DNA from 3 places in the Streptomyces sp. NPDC086766 genome. Region 1 is predicted to be linked to each of the others. Evidence: riboswitches for the same ligand, from Rfam matches in the RefSeq annotation. Region 1 holds a riboswitch; each other region holds the start of a gene.
The links. A riboswitch is a leader RNA that binds a small molecule or an ion and turns the genes downstream of it on or off. The one in region 1 is predicted to bind thiamine pyrophosphate.
Positions count from the first base shown of each region.

Region 2: linked by a shared signal. The riboswitch ahead of thiO (glycine oxidase ThiO) and the one ahead of thiC (phosphomethylpyrimidine synthase ThiC) in region 1 are both predicted to bind thiamine pyrophosphate.
Region 3: linked by a shared signal. The riboswitch ahead of ACIPM1_RS26370 (thiamine ABC transporter substrate-binding protein) and the one ahead of thiC (phosphomethylpyrimidine synthase ThiC) in region 1 are both predicted to bind thiamine pyrophosphate.

Region 1 covers NZ_JBIVBI010000005.1:434,855-440,439, reverse strand. Annotated here, with positions in the region: gene ACIPM1_RS12635 (hypothetical protein) at 1-804, shown strand, start outside; gene ACIPM1_RS12630 (hypothetical protein) at 826-1,929, opposite strand; gene thiC (phosphomethylpyrimidine synthase ThiC) at 2,096-3,880, opposite strand; TPP riboswitch at 3,873-4,050, opposite strand; gene ACIPM1_RS12620 (YibE/F family protein) at 4,122-5,549, shown strand.
Region 2 covers NZ_JBIVBI010000001.1:504,635-510,219, reverse strand. Annotated here, with positions in the region: gene thiE (thiamine phosphate synthase) at 1-163, opposite strand, end outside; gene ACIPM1_RS02300 (Rv2175c family DNA-binding protein) at 308-673, opposite strand; gene ACIPM1_RS02295 (NAD(P)/FAD-dependent oxidoreductase) at 737-1,993, opposite strand; gene ACIPM1_RS02290 (hypothetical protein) at 2,026-2,400, opposite strand; TPP riboswitch at 2,454-2,565, shown strand; gene ACIPM1_RS02285 (hypothetical protein) at 2,532-2,741, opposite strand; gene thiO (glycine oxidase ThiO) at 2,680-3,891, shown strand; gene thiS (sulfur carrier protein ThiS) at 3,888-4,088, shown strand; gene ACIPM1_RS02270 (thiazole synthase) at 4,092-4,886, shown strand; gene pknB (Stk1 family PASTA domain-containing Ser/Thr kinase) at 5,013-5,585, shown strand, end outside.
Region 3 covers NZ_JBIVBI010000016.1:57,358-62,942, reverse strand. Annotated here, with positions in the region: gene ACIPM1_RS26385 (hypothetical protein) at 1-84, opposite strand, end outside; gene ACIPM1_RS26380 (acyl-CoA thioesterase/bile acid-CoA:amino acid N-acyltransferase family protein) at 357-1,589, shown strand; gene rlmN (23S rRNA (adenine(2503)-C(2))-methyltransferase RlmN) at 1,796-2,902, shown strand; TPP riboswitch at 3,039-3,146, shown strand; gene ACIPM1_RS26370 (thiamine ABC transporter substrate-binding protein) at 3,239-4,321, shown strand; gene ACIPM1_RS26365 (ABC transporter permease) at 4,345-5,585, shown strand, end outside.

The DNA.
Region 1 (5,585 bases):
GATGAGGCGCTGCGCTCCGCCCCGCACCGCCAGGAACTGGCCGCTGTCGGACAGCGGCTCAACCTCGAACAGCTGCGCACCATGGCACTCGACGCCACCGCCCTCATCACGGCGGCCGCGGCGACCGAGTACCAGCACTACGTGAAGATCCGCGAGGAACTGCGTCGTCCGGAGCAGGCCACGGCGGCGCCCGTCCGCGAGGCCGGCTCCGCCGAGCCGGGCGCGGGCGCGGTGGGCATCGCCGCCACCATGGGCGAGGTCGCGGAGACGGCCGGCGCGGGCGCCGTCGCCGTCGTCGCCGTCCTCGCCCCCGTACTGGCCGGAACGGCCGCGGCCCTCTTCCTGCTCGTCGGCTACGTCCTGAAGATGCTCGACCCCGCGCCGGCCTTCGCCCAGACCATGATCACGACGGGCTGGGTGTTCGGCGCGGTGACCGCGGCCGCGATCCTCGTCGCCGCCGTCGGGCTGCTGCTCACCGCCCTGCGCAACCGCCCCTCGCCGGCGGCCGGTCCGTACGGCGCGCTCGACGAGGAGGTCGCCCGGGCCAGGGACGCCTGGCGGGAGGCGCTGCTGGAGCGCGGCATACTGCCGTTCCTGCGCGAGGCGCTCACCGACCGCGGCTCGGGCGCGGCCCCCCGGACGTCACCGGCCCCCTCGGCGCCGACCGGCCGTATGCCGCGGCTCGGCTACGACCGTCCCGGCTTCAGCAGCCCCGACGACGGCAGCCCCGGCCACCGCACGAGCTTCACCAGCCCCGACTTCACCAGCCCGGACTTCGGAGGACCGGAGCACCAGCCGGAGTGACCCGGGCGTCCGGGCCCCCGGCTACAGACGCCTGAGGACCTGCGCTTCCACCCGCTCGACGAGCGTGCGGCTGTAGGCATGGACGAGAGCGAGGTGGAACAGCGCCGGGGCCAGCGGCGCCCACCGGTGCACGCGGTCCTCCCGCATCATGTACCGGACCACCGGGGCGGGCCGGAAGGGCACGTAGTCGATCGTCTGGTGCTCCCAGCGGTCCGCGACGCCCCGGCTCATCCGCTCCTGCAGGTCCGTGCTCTTCAACTCCTCGAGCCGGGCGTAGTAGTGGGCGCTCCAGTGCCGCCGCTCGACGTCCAGGACGAAGGCCAGCAGGTCGACGGTGTACTCGTGCGGTTCCAGCGACAGTTCCTCGCGCATGCCCCGGCGGCACACGGCGTGCAGGTCCGGCGCGCTCCGCCCCGAGGAGTCGATGTGGCGTGACAGGCCCTCGTTGACGGAGGAGTTCCACACGCCCGGCGCCATCCGGACCCGGTCGCTGCGCCGGCTCACCACCAGCATGTCGTCGGCGGTGACCACCGCGACGTTGACGGCGAAGCTGCACTGCAGGAACGCCGGGGCCCGCAGCGGCTCCCCCGGGTCGAGATGGCGCGAGCGGGGAGTCGTCCCGTCGGGCAGGCGGCGGTCGAGCTGCTGCGCGGCGAGGAAGGTGTAGTAGTCGGTCGGCCGCAACCGCAGGTGCACCTCCGGGGTCTCGTCGAGGGCGGTGCGGGAGATGTCGAACGACTCCACCGCGTACCGCGGGCCGTTCCACACCGGGGTGCGTCCCTCGGCGCGCAGACGCTCGCAGTCGGCGGCCACCTCGTCCCGCCAGGGCGCCATGTCCTCCGGCAGCCTCACCTCCTCGTCGAGCACGTGGACGAAGACCGCCTCGGCAGGGATCGGCGTCTCCCCGTCCCCCTCGACGATCAGGGCCGAGGTCTGCAACGGCCCGAGGGAGAAGGTGCGCCAGGCGGGACTGGACTCGTCCCGGCGCCGCAGCGTGCGCAGCGCACGCCCCGACCGCCCCCGCAGCCGGAACCAGGCGTCCTGCAGCGGCTGTTGGAACAGCACCGCGAACAACATGCCGATGACGGCGCCGGCCACTCCATTGGCAACATCGATCCCACCCACGCCCCCGACAGTAGAGATCACGCTCCCCACCGAATACCGTCGTACCCCTTCCGTTACGACACCGGCTCCCCGGGACCCGCGCTCCGCGCCCCGTGCTCCGGCCGATGCGGCCGGGCACAGGGCATGGGGCGGGCGGAACACGCACCCGCGGTGGAACCTTGGGACGTCAGTCCGTGATGGGCAGGTAGACCCGGTTCCCCGCCTCCGCGAACTCCTTGGACTTCTGGGCCATGCCCTTCTCGATCTCCGCCTGATCGGTTCCGTGTTCGCGGCGGATGTCCTGCGAGATCTTCATCGAGCAGAACTTCGGCCCGCACATCGAGCAGAAGTGGGCCGTCTTGGCCGGTTCCGCGGGGAGGGTCTCGTCGTGGAACTCCCGTGCCGTGTCCGGGTCGAGGGCCAGGTTGAACTGGTCCTCCCACCGGAACTCGAAGCGGGCGTCGGACAGTGCGTCGTCCCACTCCTGCGCCCCGGGGTGGCCCTTGGCGAGGTCGGCCGCGTGGGCGGCGATCTTGTAGGTGATGACCCCGGTCTTGACGTCGTCGCGGTTGGGCAGGCCCAGGTGCTCCTTGGGCGTGACATAGCACAGCATGGCCGTGCCCCACCAGGCGATCATCGCGGCGCCGATGCCCGAGGTGATGTGGTCGTACGCCGGCGCGACGTCCGTGGTCAGCGGGCCGAGCGTATAGAACGGAGCCTCATCGCAGATCTCCTGCTGAAGGTCGATGTTCTCCTTGATCTTGTGCATCGGGACGTGTCCCGGGCCCTCGATCATGGTCTGTACGTGGAAACGCTTGGCGATCGTGTTGAGTTCCCCGAGCGTGCGCAACTCCGCGAACTGCGCCTCGTCGTTGGCGTCGGCGATGGAGCCGGGACGCAGTCCGTCGCCCAGCGAGTAGGTGACGTCGTAGGCGGCGAGGATCTCGCAGAGTTCCTCGAAGTTCTCGTAGAGGAACGACTCCTTGTGGTGCGCGAGGCACCAGGCCGCCATGATCGAGCCGCCGCGCGAGACGATGCCGGTCTTGCGGTTCGCCGTCAGCGGCACGTAGGCGAGGCGTACGCCGGCGTGGACCGTCATGTAGTCCACGCCCTGCTCGGCCTGCTCGACGACGGTGTCCTTGTAGATGTCCCAGGTCAGTTCCTCGGCCCTGCCGTCGACCTTCTCCAGGGCCTGGTAGAGCGGCACCGTGCCGATGGGGACGGGGGAGTTGCGCAGCACCCACTCGCGGGTGGTGTGGATGTTGCGGCCGGTGGAGAGGTCCATGACCGTGTCCGCGCCCCACCGGGTCGCCCAGGTCATCTTCTCCACCTCCTCCTCGATGGAGGACGTGACCGCGGAGTTGCCGATGTTGGCGTTGACCTTCACCAGGAACCGCTTGCCGATGATCATCGGCTCGATCTCCGGGTGGTTGACGTTGGCCGGCAGCACGGCGCGGCCCGCCGCGATCTCCTCCCGGACCACTTCCGGAGCGACGTTCTCGCGGAGAGCCACATACTCCATCTCGGGCGTGATCTCGCCCCGGCGCGCGTACGCGAGTTGCGTGACCGCCTGGCCGTCGCGTCCCCGGCGCGGCTGGCGCGGCCGCCCCGGGAACACCGCGTCGAGGTTGCGCAGGCCCCCGCGCGGCGAGGTGTGCTTGATCCCGTCGTCCTCGGGGCGGACGGGTCGGCCCGCGTACTCCTCGGTGTCACCGCGGGCGACGATCCAGTTCTCCCGCAGCGGCGGCAGGCCCCTGCGGACATCGGTGTCGACGAGTGGATCGGTGTACGGGCCCGACGTGTCGTACAGCGTGACCGACTTCCCGTTGGTGAGGTGCACCTGACGGACCGGCACCCGCAGATCGGGGCGCGAGCCCTCGACATACGCCTTGTGCCAGCCGATGGACTTCCCGGCCTCCCCGTCGCTGGAGATCTGCGTGGAGGCAGGCGTGCGTGCGTCCTTGTGGGTCATGAGACCTACTCCCTACGCCGGCATTACCCGGTAACAGGTTCGGCGGTCGACGCAGCGGCTTCCGTCTGTCGACGTTCCGCGTGAAACATCTCTCGTTCCACGTGAAACATCGCGAATACGGAGGTCAGCGCCCTCTCAGCCCGGTGCTCCGAGCTCCCGCGTGTGCAAAGGTGCCTCCACGCTAGCGCCCCTTGTGGCGCGGTGAACAGTGGGCCTCTGCCGTTCTTGCGATGATCTGGCGGTGACCACGACACAGCAGTCCCCCTATCCACCGCCAGAACCACGAGGCAGACCGGGCCCCGGGCAGGAGCAGGGCCATGGGCACGGGCACGGGTCCGGACAGGGCCACGAGCACGTGCAGGGACACGGTCACGGGCACGCTCACAGCCATGGGCCCGCCACGCCCGTCTCGAAGCACCTGCGCAAGGTGATCGCGGCGGTCCTGATCCCGTTCGCCGTCGCGGTGGCCGTCGGGCTCGCGGTGCTCTGGCCCGGCGGCGCCCCCGCGCACGAGCGCACCGGCGTCGGCTTCGACCGGCAGAGCCAGCAGGCCACCGTCACCCAGGTGATCGCGGTCAGCTGCAAGGGGGTGAACGCCTCGGCCGGCGCCCCCGCCGGAGATCCCTCCGCTGCCGGAAGCTCCTCCGCGCCGGAGCAGGCATCCGGCACCTGCAAGAAGGCCACGGTCCGGGTCGACACCGGCTCCGACACGGGCCGTACGTTCACCGAGTTCGTCCAGCCGGACCAGTCACGGCAGTTGCACGAGGGCCAGAAGGTCGTCGTCGCCTACGAGCCCTCGGCGCCGAAGGATCTCCAGTACTCGGTCACCGATGTCGACCGGCGCTTCCCCATGGGCCTCCTGGCCGGCATCTTCGCACTCGCCGTCGTGGTCGTCGGGCGGATGCGGGGCGTCATGGCGCTGGTCGCGCTGGCCATCAGCTTCCTGGTGCTGAACTTCTTCGTCCTGCCGGCGATCCTGGAGGGCTCGAACCCCCTGGTCGTGGCGGTCGTCGGTTCGAGCGCCATCATGCTGATCGCCCTCTACCTGTGCCACGGCCTGTCCGCGCGCACGTCGGTCGCGGTGCTGGGCACCCTGATATCTCTGGTGCTGATCGGCGTCCTGGGCTCGCTGTTCATCGGCTGGGCCGCACTCACCGGCAACACGGACGACAACACCGGCCTCATCCACGGCCTCTATCCGTCGATCGACATGAGCGGTCTGCTGCTCGCCGGCGTCATCATCGGCTCGCTCGGTGTGCTGGACGACGTGACGGTGACGCAGACGTCGGCGGTCTGGGAGCTGCACGAGGCCAACCCCGCGATGGGCTGGCGAGGCCTGTACCGGGCGGGCATCCGCATCGGACGCGACCACATCGCGTCGGTCGTCAACACACTGGTCCTCGCGTACGCGGGCGCCGCGCTCCCGCTGTTGCTGCTCTTCTCCGTCGCGCAGAGCAGCGTGGGGACGGTCGCCACCAGCGAACTGGTCGCGGAGGAGATCGTGCGCACGCTGGTGGGCTCGATCGGCCTGGTGGCCTCGGTCCCGGTCACCACGGCCCTCGCCGCCCTCGTGGTCTCGGCCGACCGCCCGGGAGCCGACCCGGCCCCGGCACCGGCCGCGCAGCCGGCCCCGGCGCGCGGCGGACGGGGACGACGCCGCAGGCGCTGAGGCGGCGCCTCGGGCCGGACCACGGCCACGGTGAGG
Region 2 (5,585 bases), on a different contig from region 1:
CCGCCTCCATGCCCTTGTCGCGCAGTTGCACGATGTCCACCCCGCCGGCCAGGACCGCGTCCAGGAACTCGGGCAGGTCGCCCTGGCGGGTCCGGGCGTCCGTACACAGGTAGAGCCGGGCGTCGGCCAGCCGGTCACGGGCGCGGGCGGCGGTGTCGGGCATACGTGAATCCCCCCGGTGTCGGTGCGTTGTGTCGTCGGCGTACGGGACGCGCCCCGGGGGGCCGTGACCCCGGCGGGCCGCAGCCCGCCGCGGCCGCGGCCCCGGTGGGCGCGGCCCGTACGCCGTGGGAACGGTTGTTCTGGATCAGACGGCGAGCGCCTGGGCGCGGCGCTTCACCTCCGTGCCTCGATTCTCGCTCAGCGCCTGCGCGGGGGTGCCGGGCAGGGTCGGGTCGGGGGTGAAGAGCCACTCCAGCATCTCTTCGTCCGTGAAACCGTCGTCCCGCAGGAGCGTCAGGGTCCCGGACAGCCCCTTGACGACCTTGTCCCCGTCGATGAAGGCGGCGGGGACGTGCAGTGCGCGGTTCTCACCACGGCGTACGGCGATGAGCTGGCCGTCCTTGACCAGCTGCCGCACACGTGTCACCTCGACGCCGAGCTGTTCGGCGATGTCGGGGAGGGTGAGCCAGGCGGGGACGAGAGCATCGATCTTTGCGTCAATCTCGGTCACGGGATCAAGCGTGCCATCTGGGACCGACAGTCGGAAGTCAGGCCCGTCCGGCCGGGGCAGGTCCTACGCCGGCGCCGTGGGCGGCGCCCCCTCGGCGGTGGCCGTCTTCAGCGGGCGCGCGGGGTCCTCCAGCAGGGCGGGATCCATCGGCGTGCCCGCCTCGATCAGGCGTCTGCCCTGGGCGAGGTCCCGCGGACGGCCGACCGCCAGCAGGGCCACCAGGCGGCCCTCGCGCAGCCAGCACACCGTCCACGCCGGCCCGGACGGGTCGCCGCGCAGGACGGTCGTGTCGGCGGACGCGTGGTGGCCGGCGTACTGCACGAAGCGGCCGAACTGCTCGGACCAGAAGTACGGGACCGGGTCGTAGACCGCGGGGGTCTCGCCCAGGATGTTCGCCGCGACGGTGCGTGGGCCCTGCAGCGCGTTGTCCCAGTGGTGGACGAGCAGGCGCTCCCCGTAACGGCCCGAGGGGAAGGAGGCGCAGTCGCCGACCGCGTACACGTCCGGCGCGCCGGCGCGCAGGTGGTCGTCGGCCAGGACCTCGCCGTGGGCGCCCAGGGGGATGCCGGAGCCGGCCAGCCAGCCGGTGGCGGGGCGCGCGCCGATGCCGACCACGACGGCGCCCGCGGGCAGCCGCGTGCCGTCGTCGAGCAGCACCGCGCCCGGCGCCACGCGCGCCACGCGCGCCTGGGTGCGCAGCTCGGCGCCGGCGTCGGCGTACCAGGCGGCCATCGGGGCGGCCACCTCGGCGGGCAGCGCCCCGGCGAGCGGGCGGTCCGCGGCCTCGACGACCGTCACCGCGCAGCCCGCCTCGCGGGCGGCAGTAGCGAACTCGGCGCCGATCCACCCGGCCCCGACGACCACGATGTCGTGCTGCCGGGCGAGGACCGGGCGGAGCCGTTCGGCGTCGTCCAGGGTGCGCAGCAGGTGGACGCCGGGGACGCCCTCGGCGCCCGGCAGCCGGACCGGTTCGGCGCCGGTCGCCAGCACGAGCACGTCGTAGGGCACGGGACCGGCGGAGGTGTCGAGGACGTGCGCGTCGACCCGTACGGCGAGCGCCTCTCGGCCCAGCTGGAGTTCGATGCCGAGGGCCTCGAAGTCGACGTCGAAGGCGGAGTCCTCGGCCTTGCCGAGCAGGACGGCCTTGGACAGGGGCGGCCGGTCGTAGGGCTGGTGGGGCTCGGCGCCGATCAGCGTCACGGTGCCGGTGAAGCCCTGCTCGCGCAGGGCCACGGCGGTCTGCACACCGGCCATGCCCGCGCCGGCGACGACCACGCGCCGCGGCTGTGACGTGCCGTGTTCCTGCGTCTGCTCGCTCACCCGATCACCATAGACACCTGACGGAGGGTCAGTCAGGGTGCGGACGGGGTGACCTGCTGCACAGCGGGGCCCGTCACCTCTTCCACCACGCTCGTCCCGCTCCCCGGCTGCGACTCCCACTGCCAGCTCTCCTCCAACCGGACACGCCCGTCGGGCAGTTCGACCACCGTCGACACACAGTGCCCGCAGGACGTGGTCCCGTCGTGCTTGAGCTGCACGTACCGGAAGTCGAGGCGGTCCCCTTCCCGGATACCCACCAGATGGCCGCGTACGACGTCACCGCCCGCGTATTCGGCCCAGATCTCCCCGTTCCGCTCGTGGTAGGTGAACCGGGTGCGGGTGCCCACCTGGCCGGGGGCCTGGTCGGCGACGGGGGCGAGGACGAGGCCGTCGAGCGAGCGCGGCATGGGCGAAGGCTCCCTTACGAGGTCGGTGCCCGGCGGGCTAGGGTGGCCACCGTACAAGCACTCGCGGGAGCCCGGACGCACCGGGCTGAGAGGGAGGCTGGCGGCCTCCGACCGTACGAACCTGATCCGGGTCATGCCGGCGAAGGGAGGGGCTGAACGCCCATGTCGTCCTCAGGTACGCCGTCTTCGAGTACGCCGTCTTCGAGTACGCCGTCTTCGAGTACGCCGTCTTCGAGTACGTCGCCTCCGGGCACCCCGCCGCCGGGCACGTCCCCGGACATCTCACCCGCGGGCACCCCGTCGCCGGGCACGGCGTCCCCGGGCGTCCCCTCGCCGGGCACGGCGGACGTCCTGGTCGTCGGGGGCGGGATCATCGGGCTCGTGACCGCCTGGCGCGCGGCGCAGCGCGGCCTGACCGCGGCCGTGGTGGATCCCGAGCCGGGCGGCGGGGCCGCGCAGGTGGCGGCCGGGATGCTCGCCGCCGTCACCGAACTGCACCACGGCGAGCAGACCCTGCTCGGGCTGAACCTCGCCTCGGCCCGCCGCTATCCGGACTTCGCGGCCGAGCTGACCGAACTGACCGGCCTCGACCTCGGCTACCGCCGGTGCGGCACGCTCGCCGTCGCGCTGGACGCCGACGACCGGGCCCATCTGCGGGAGCTGCACGCGCTGCAGCGGCGGTCGGGCCTGGACTCCGAGTGGCTGTCGGGGCGCGAGTGCCGGCGGCTGGAGCCGATGCTCGCGCCGGGCGTGCGCGGCGGTCTGCGGGTGGACGGCGACCACCAGGTGGACCCGCGGCGGCTGGCCCGCGCCCTGGTGACCGCGTGCGAGCGGGCGGGCGTGGTCTTCCATCGCGCCTGGGCCGAGCGGCTGACCGTGGTCCGGGACCGGGCGGCGGGCTGCGTGCTGCGCGACGGCACGGTGCTGGGCGCGGGCCACGTGGTGCTCGCGGCCGGCAGCCTCAGCGGCCGGCTCGCGGGCGTGCAGGACGACGTGCTGCCGCCGGTGCGGCCGGTGAAGGGACAGGTGCTGCGGCTGACCGTGCCGAAGCGGTACGCGCCCTTCCTGAGCCGGACCGTACGGGCCGTGGTGCGCGGCGGCCAGGTCTACCTGGTGCCGCGCCTGAACGGCGAGCTGGTGGTCGGGGCGACCAGCGAGGAGCTGGGCTGGGACACCACGGTGACCGCGGGCGGTGTGTACGAGCTGCTGCGGGACGCGCACGAACTGGTGCCGGGGATCACCGAGCTGCCGCTGACGGAGACCCGGGCCGGGCTGCGTCCGGGCTCCCCCGACAACGCGCCGCTGCTCGGCCCGACCGACCTGGACGGACTGCTGCTGGCCACCGGGCACTACCGCAACGGCGTGCTGCTCACCCCGGTCACCGGGGACGTCCTGGCGCACGCCCTGGTCACCGGCGACCTGCCCGACGACGCCCGCCCCTTCAGCCCGCGCCGCTTCCGCGCCGCCGCACTCTCGGAGCAGCCCGCATGAACATCTCGGTCAACGGGGAGCCGCGCGAGGTCGCGTCCGGCACGGCTCTGGACACCGTCGTGGCGATGCTGACCGCCGCCCCCTCCGGAGTGGCCGCCGCCCTCAACGAGACCGTCGTCCCGCGCACACGGTGGTCGTCCACGGCCCTGGCCGACGGCGACCGCGTCGAAGTGCTGACCGCCGTCCAGGGAGGCTGACCCATGGCCGACGACCCCCTCGTCCTCGGCGGTACGTCCTTCGCGTCCCGGCTGATCATGGGCACCGGCGGGGCGCCCAGCCTGGAGGTGCTGGAGCGGGCGCTGGTCGCCTCCGGCACGGAGCTGACCACGGTCGCGATGCGGCGGGTGGACCCCTCCGTGCACGGATCCGTGCTGTCGGTGCTGGACCGGCTGGGCATCCGGGTGCTGCCGAACACCGCCGGTTGCTTCACCGCCGGTGAGGCGGTGCTCACGGCGCGGCTGGCGCGGGAGGCGCTGGGCACCGACCTGATCAAGCTGGAGGTCATCGCCGACGAGCGGACGCTGCTGCCGGACCCGATCGAGCTGCTGGACGCCGCCGAGACGCTGGTCGACGACGGGTTCACCGTGCTGCCGTACACGAACGACGATCCGGTGCTCGCGCGGAAGCTGGAGGACGCCGGCTGCGCGGCGATCATGCCGCTGGGATCGCCGATCGGGTCCGGGCTCGGCATCCGCAACCCGCACAACTTCCAGCTGATCGTGGAGCGGGCGCGGGTGCCGGTGATCCTCGACGCCGGCGCCGGTACGGCCTCGGACGTGACGCTCGCCATGGAGCTGGGGTGCGCGGGGGTGATGCTGGCGTCGGCGGTGACGCGGGCGCAGGAGCCGGTGCGGATGGCGGAGGCGATGCGCTGCGCGGTGGAGGCGGGCCGGCTGGCCCGGCTGGCGGGGCGCATCCCCCGGCGCTACCTCGCCGAGGCGTCGTCCCCCACGGACGGCATGGCCCGGCTGGATCCGGAGCGGCCCGCCTTCTAGCCTGCCGGGCGTCCGCCGCGGTGGGGGTCCGGGGCGGCGTGCGAAGCGTCACAGGTCGGTCGCAGTACCGCTCCTCCTTGCGGACGAGGCGGCGTGGCGTCGGTGGCGGCTCGTAGACTCACCTGCGTGGATACGACCCTTCAGGACCCATTGGTCGGGCAGGTGCTCGACGCCCGGTATCGCGTGGACGCGCGGATCGCGGTCGGCGGGATGGCCACGGTCTACCGGGCCCTGGACACCCGCCTGGACCGCGTCCTCGCGCTGAAGGTGATGCACCCGACGCTCGCGGCCGACGGCGGCTTCGTCGAGCGGTTCATCCGGGAGGCCAAGTCGGTCGCCCGGCTCGCCCACCCGAACGTGGTGCAGGTCTTCGACCAGGGCACCGACGGGTCGTACGTCTACCTGGCCATGGAGTACGTCGCGGGCTGCACCCTGCGCGACGTGCTGCGCGAGCGCGGGGCGCTGCAGCCGCGCGCCGCGCTGGACATCCTGGAGCCGGTGCTCGCGGCGCTCGGCGCCGCGCACCGGGCGGGCTTCGTGCACCGCGACATGAAGCCGGAGAACGTCCTGATAGGGGACGACGGCCGGGTCAAGGTCGCCGACTTCGGTCTGGTGCGGTCCGTGGACACCGTCACCAACACCACCGGCACCGTCCTCGGCACCGTCTCCTACCTGGCGCCGGAGCAGATCGAGCAGGGC
Region 3 (5,585 bases), on a different contig from region 1:
GAAGACCTTCCGCCGCAGCCCCTCGAAGGCCCCGACGAGATCCTCCTGATAGGGGACCGAATAGTCCCACCCCGACGCACCCATACACCCCTCGCTCTCCGGCTTTTCGGAACGGCCGGACGCTAACAGCGGCCACTGACATTCGCGGGCGGAGGCGTGAGGCCTCCCGGGCCATGCCTTTCGCCGAGCCCCGGCGGCGGGCCCGGGCCGTCCGAGGTGAACGAGCGATCGGCGGGGAGCTCACGACGGCTCTGTTGACTCCTGTCGCTGCTCATGGGACATGTAGTGCGGGTTTCGGGGGCGATGGGGGCGCGATGTCTCGACAGTGGCAACTGTGGCGGGCATTGGGTGTGGCGATGTCAGTGATCGTCGCGTGGGGGGCGGCAGGGTGCTCATCGGCGCGTCCTGTCAGCACCCGGGCGGCCATCGATGTCGACATGCCGGTCGCGCTGGTCGATCAGCCGGTACACATGAGGATCACGCACCTCGCCCCGCATGACCGGATTGTCGTGGGCTCCTCGGCGACCGCGTACAACGGCCAGGTCTGGGGAGCGAAGGCAACCTTCACCGCGGACGACCGCGGTGTCGTCGACCTCACCACGTCGCGGCCGGAGTCGGGGACGTACAACAAGGTCGACGGAATGGGGCTGTTCTGGTCGATGAGGCCGCCGTCCGGCGATCCCGACCTGGCGTCCTTCGCCCCGCTTTACCCGGATCTCGCTCCCTCGTACAAGGTGCGGATCGGTGTCACCGCGCACGGGCGCTCGCTCGCGGGCCGTACCCTCACCCGCGAATGGGCGAGGCCGGGTGTGCAGAGCAAGGACCTGTCCCTGGCCCACGACAAGTTGCTCGGGAAACTGTTCCTGCCCCCTCCGGGCACCCCGCGCCATCCGGCGGTGCTGGCCTTCGGTGGATCGGAAGGCGGAGTCGGCATGAAGTTCGAGGCCGCTCTGCTGGCGTCCCACGGCTATCCGACGCTGTCGCTCGGCTACTTCCGTATGCCGGGCCTGCCCGCAACTCTGCGGGACATCCCGCTGGAGTACTTCGCGACCGCCGCGCACCTCCTGGCAGCGCAGCCTTCCTCGGACCCCGCCCACATCATCGCGATGGGCTATTCGCGCGGCAGCGAGGCCGCTCTGCTCCTGGCCGAGCACTACCCCCAGCTCGTCCACGGAGCTGTCGTGTACTCGCCCTCTTCCACGGTCTTTCCAGGCTTCCCGGAAGGCGGCGACGCTTGGACCTACCAAGGGCGGCCGATCCCCCAGAGCACCATACCGCTGGACCATCTCAGCGGGCCGGTCCTCTCCATCGCCGGCGCTGACGACGCCCTATGGGCTTCCCCGGCCTTCGCCAGACAGATCGCCGCCCAACTCGACGACAACCACGACCGTCACCCTCACCAGTCCCTCATCTACCCCGGGGCCGGGCACGGCGTGGGGACCTTTCCCTACCTTGCACGGGCCGTCTCACTGACCAACCCCACCACCGGCCGGAACATGAATCTCGGCGGGAGCCGCGCCGCCGACGCCGCTGCGAGGGAGCAGGGCTGGCCCAGAGTTCTCTCGTTCCTCGCCAACGCCTCACAGTGATTCCAGACAGCTCTGCCGGCACGCTGCCCCCAACCACCAGGTCAGGGTCCGGCTCGATGAGTGGTGAGCAGCGGACGGTGATCATTCCTGGGCCGTCTCTGGGCCGTCCGAGGTCGCTCGGTGACGACCGGTGACGACCGCCGGCGACAGGTGCCCGGCCCGACAGCCGCAGGTCACCCGATTGGATCTGCGACACTGGTACCGCCATGCCTAAGCCCGGAGAACTCACTTTCGTCGCCCCGCGCGGAGCCCAGAAGCCGCCGCGGCACCTTGCCGACCTCACTCCTGCCGAACGCAAGGAGGCCGTCGCCGCGATCGGCGAGAAGCCGTTCCGTGCCAAGCAGCTCTCGCAGCACTACTTCGCGCGGTACGCGCACGACCCGGAGCAGTGGACCGACATCCCCGCCGGCTCGCGCGCCAAGCTGCGGGAGGCGCTGCTGCCGGACCTGATGACGGTGGTGCGGCACCTGTCGACCGACCAGGGCACCACACGCAAGACGCTGTGGCGGCTGTTCGACGGCACCCTCGTGGAGTCGGTGCTCATGCGCTACCCGGACCGGGTGACCATGTGCATCAGCTCGCAGGCCGGCTGCGGTATGAACTGCCCGTTCTGCGCCACCGGCCAGGCCGGTCTGGACCGCAATCTGTCCACCGCCGAGATCGTGCACCAGATCGTGGACGGGATGCGCGCCCTGCGCGACGGCGAGGTTCCCGGAGGCCCCGCGCGGCTGTCCAACATCGTCTTCATGGGCATGGGCGAGCCGCTCGCCAACTACCGGCGAGTCGTCGGATCCATCCGGGCCCTGACCGACCCCGAGCCGGACGGGCTGGGCCTGTCGCAGCGCGGGATCACCGTGTCCACCGTCGGTCTCGTCCCGGCCATCCACCGGTTCGCCGACGAGGGCTTCAAGTGCCGCCTGGCCATCTCCCTGCACGCGCCGGACGACGAACTGCGCGACACCCTCGTACCGGTGAACACCCGGTGGAAGGTGCGCGAGGTGCTGGACGCCGGGTTCGAGTACGCGGCCAGGTCCGGGCGCCGGCTGTCCATCGAGTACGCGCTGATCCGGGACATCAACGACCAGGCGTGGCGCGGGGACCGGCTCGGACGGCTGCTCAAGGGCAAGCCGGTGCACGTCAACCTCATCCCGCTGAACCCGACTCCGGGCTCCAAGTGGACCGCGTCCCGGCCCGAGGACGAGAAGGCCTTCGTCGAGGCGATCGCCGCCCACGGTGTACCGGTCACCATCCGGGACACCCGGGGCCAGGAGATCGACGGGGCGTGCGGGCAGCTCGCCGCCACGGAGAGGTAGCGGCCGGGCGGCTGCCACCGGGACGGACCAGATGTGCCACCGGGCGGGAGCGGTGGTTCCGACTGAGACGGGACCGGGCGTGCCTCCGGGAGGGAGACGGGCGGTAGTCTGAGGCCGTCCATATATCAACATCTTCATATTCCGACAGGGGAGCGCCACAGCGCTGAGAGTGCGGCAATCGGGCCGCAGACCCTCCGAACCTCGCCCAGGTCATTCTGGGTAGGGAGATCGGTCTTCACTCGAGCTGTTGCGCCCTGCCCGGGAACCCGCGGACCCCGTCCGCCGGACCCGGGCAGGGCCGCGTCTCTTCCTGGCCAACCCCAGGAGGAAAATCCAGTGCACACCAAGACCTTCGTGGCCGTGGCCGTCGGGCTCGGCCTCGTCACGCTGTCCGCGTGCGGATCGTCGAACGGTTCCGCGGGCGGCAGCGGCGGCGACACCAAGACCGTGACCCTGGTCAGCCACGACGCGTGGGCCGTGTCGAAGAACGTCCTCAAGGAGTTCGAGAAGCAGTCCGGGTACAAGGTCAGGGTCCTCAAGGACGGCGACGCCGGACAGGCCGTCAACAAGGCTGTCCTCACCAAGGACAACCCGCAGGGCGACGTCTTCTTCGGCGTCGACAACACCCTGTTGTCCCGCGCCCTCGACAACGGGCTGTTCCAGCCGTACCGGGCCAAGGGACTCGACCAGGTCGGCGCCGCCTACCAGCTCGACGGGGCCAAGCACCGCGTCACCCCGATCGACTACGGCGACATCTGCGTCAACTACGACAAGGAGTGGTTCGGCAAGCACAAGCTGACCCCGCCGCAGTCCTTCGACGACCTGGCCAAGCCGGCGTACAAGAACCTCCTCGTCACCGAGAACGCCGCCACCTCCTCGCCCGGCCTCGGCTTCCTGCTCGGCAGCGCCGCGAAGTACGGCGACGGCGGCTGGTCCGGCTACTGGAAGAAGCTCAAGGCCAACGGCGTCAAGGTGGTCGACGGCTGGGAGCAGGCCTACAACGAGGAGTTCTCCGGCTCCGCGGGCGGCCGGAAGGCCAAGGGCGACCGGCCGCTCGTCGTCTCCTACGCCTCCTCCCCGCCCGCCGAGGTCGTCTTCGCCGACCCCCGGCCCAAGACCGCCCCGACCGGGGTCGCCACCGGCACCTGCTTCCGGCAGATCGAGTTCGCCGGGCTGCTGAGCAACGCGAGGAACAGCAAGGGCGGCAAGGCGCTCGTCGACTTCCTGATCTCCAAGAGGTTCCAGGAGGACATGCCGCTGAACATGTTCGTCTACCCCGTGATCGGCGGCGCGAAGGTGCCCGCCGAGTTCACCCAGTACGGCCCGCCGGCCAAGGCCCCCGAGACCATGGCCCCGGGCAAGATCGCCGCCAACCGTGACCAGTGGGTCAAGTCGTGGACGTCGCTCGTACTGAAGTGACCCCGCGCGAGGGCCGTGCGCCGATGCGTACGGGGAACGCGGCGCGGTTCGGCCTCATGGCCGTGCCCGTCGCGTTCTTCGCGCTGTTCTTCGCCTACCCGGTGGCCGCGATCGTCCGGCGCGGCCTCCGGGTCGACGGCGCCTGGCGCTTCGGGCGGCTCGTGGACGTGCTCGGGCAGCCCGACATCCGGCACGTGCTGTGGTTCACCACCTGGCAGGCGTGCGCCTCCACCGCGCTCACCCTGCTGGTCGCGCTGCCCGGCGCGTACGTCTTCGCCCGCCTCGACTTCCCCGGCCGGCAGGTTCTGCGCGCGGTGGTCACCGTGCCCTTCGTGCTGCCCACGGTCGTCGTGGGCACCGCCTTCCTCGCCCTGGTCGGGCGCGGCGGGCTCCTCGACCAGCTGTGGGGCGTACGGCTGGACACCACGGTCTGGGCGATCCTGCTGGCGCACGTCTTCTTCAACTACGCCGTGGTCGTACGGACCGTGGGCGGTCTGTGGGCCCAGCTCGACCCGCGGCAGGAGGAGGCCGCCCGGATGCTCGGCGCCTCACCGCTGCGGGCCTGGCGCAAGGTCACCCTGCCCGCCCTCGCGCCCGCGGTCGCCGCCGCCGCGCTCATGGTCTTCCTGTTCACCTTCACCTCCTTCGGCGTGGTGCAGATCCTCGGCGGACCCACCTTCTCCACCCTGGAAGTGGAGATCTACCGGCAGACCTCCGAGATCTTCGACCTGTCCACCGCAGCCGTCCTCACCGTCGTCCAGTTCCTGGCGGTCGGCGCGATCCTCGCCGCGCACGCCCGGACCGTACGGCGGCGGGAGGCGGCCCTGAAGCTCGTCGACGCGTCCGTGACCGCGCGCCGGCCGCGCGGTGCCGGTCAGTGGGCGCTCCTCGCGGGCGTCCTCGGGACCGTCGTGGTGCTGCTTCTGCTGCCACTGGCCGTGCTCGTGCAGCGGTCGCTCCAGGCGCCCGGCCTCGGTTACTACCGGGCGCTGACCGACGCGGACGGCGGCACCTTCCTGGTGGCGCCGGTCACCGCCATCGGCACCTCCCTGTCCTACGCGGTCGCCGCCACCGCCATCGCCGTGCTGATCGGGGCGCTCGCCGCCGCCGCGCTCACCCGCCGGGACGCCGGCCGGATCGGCCGCGGGTTCGACGCGCTGCTGATGCTGCCGCTCGGGGTGTCCGCGGTGACCGTCGGTTTCGGGTTCCTGATCGCCCTGGACGAGCCGCCGCTGGATCTGAGGTCCTCCTGGATCCTGGTGCC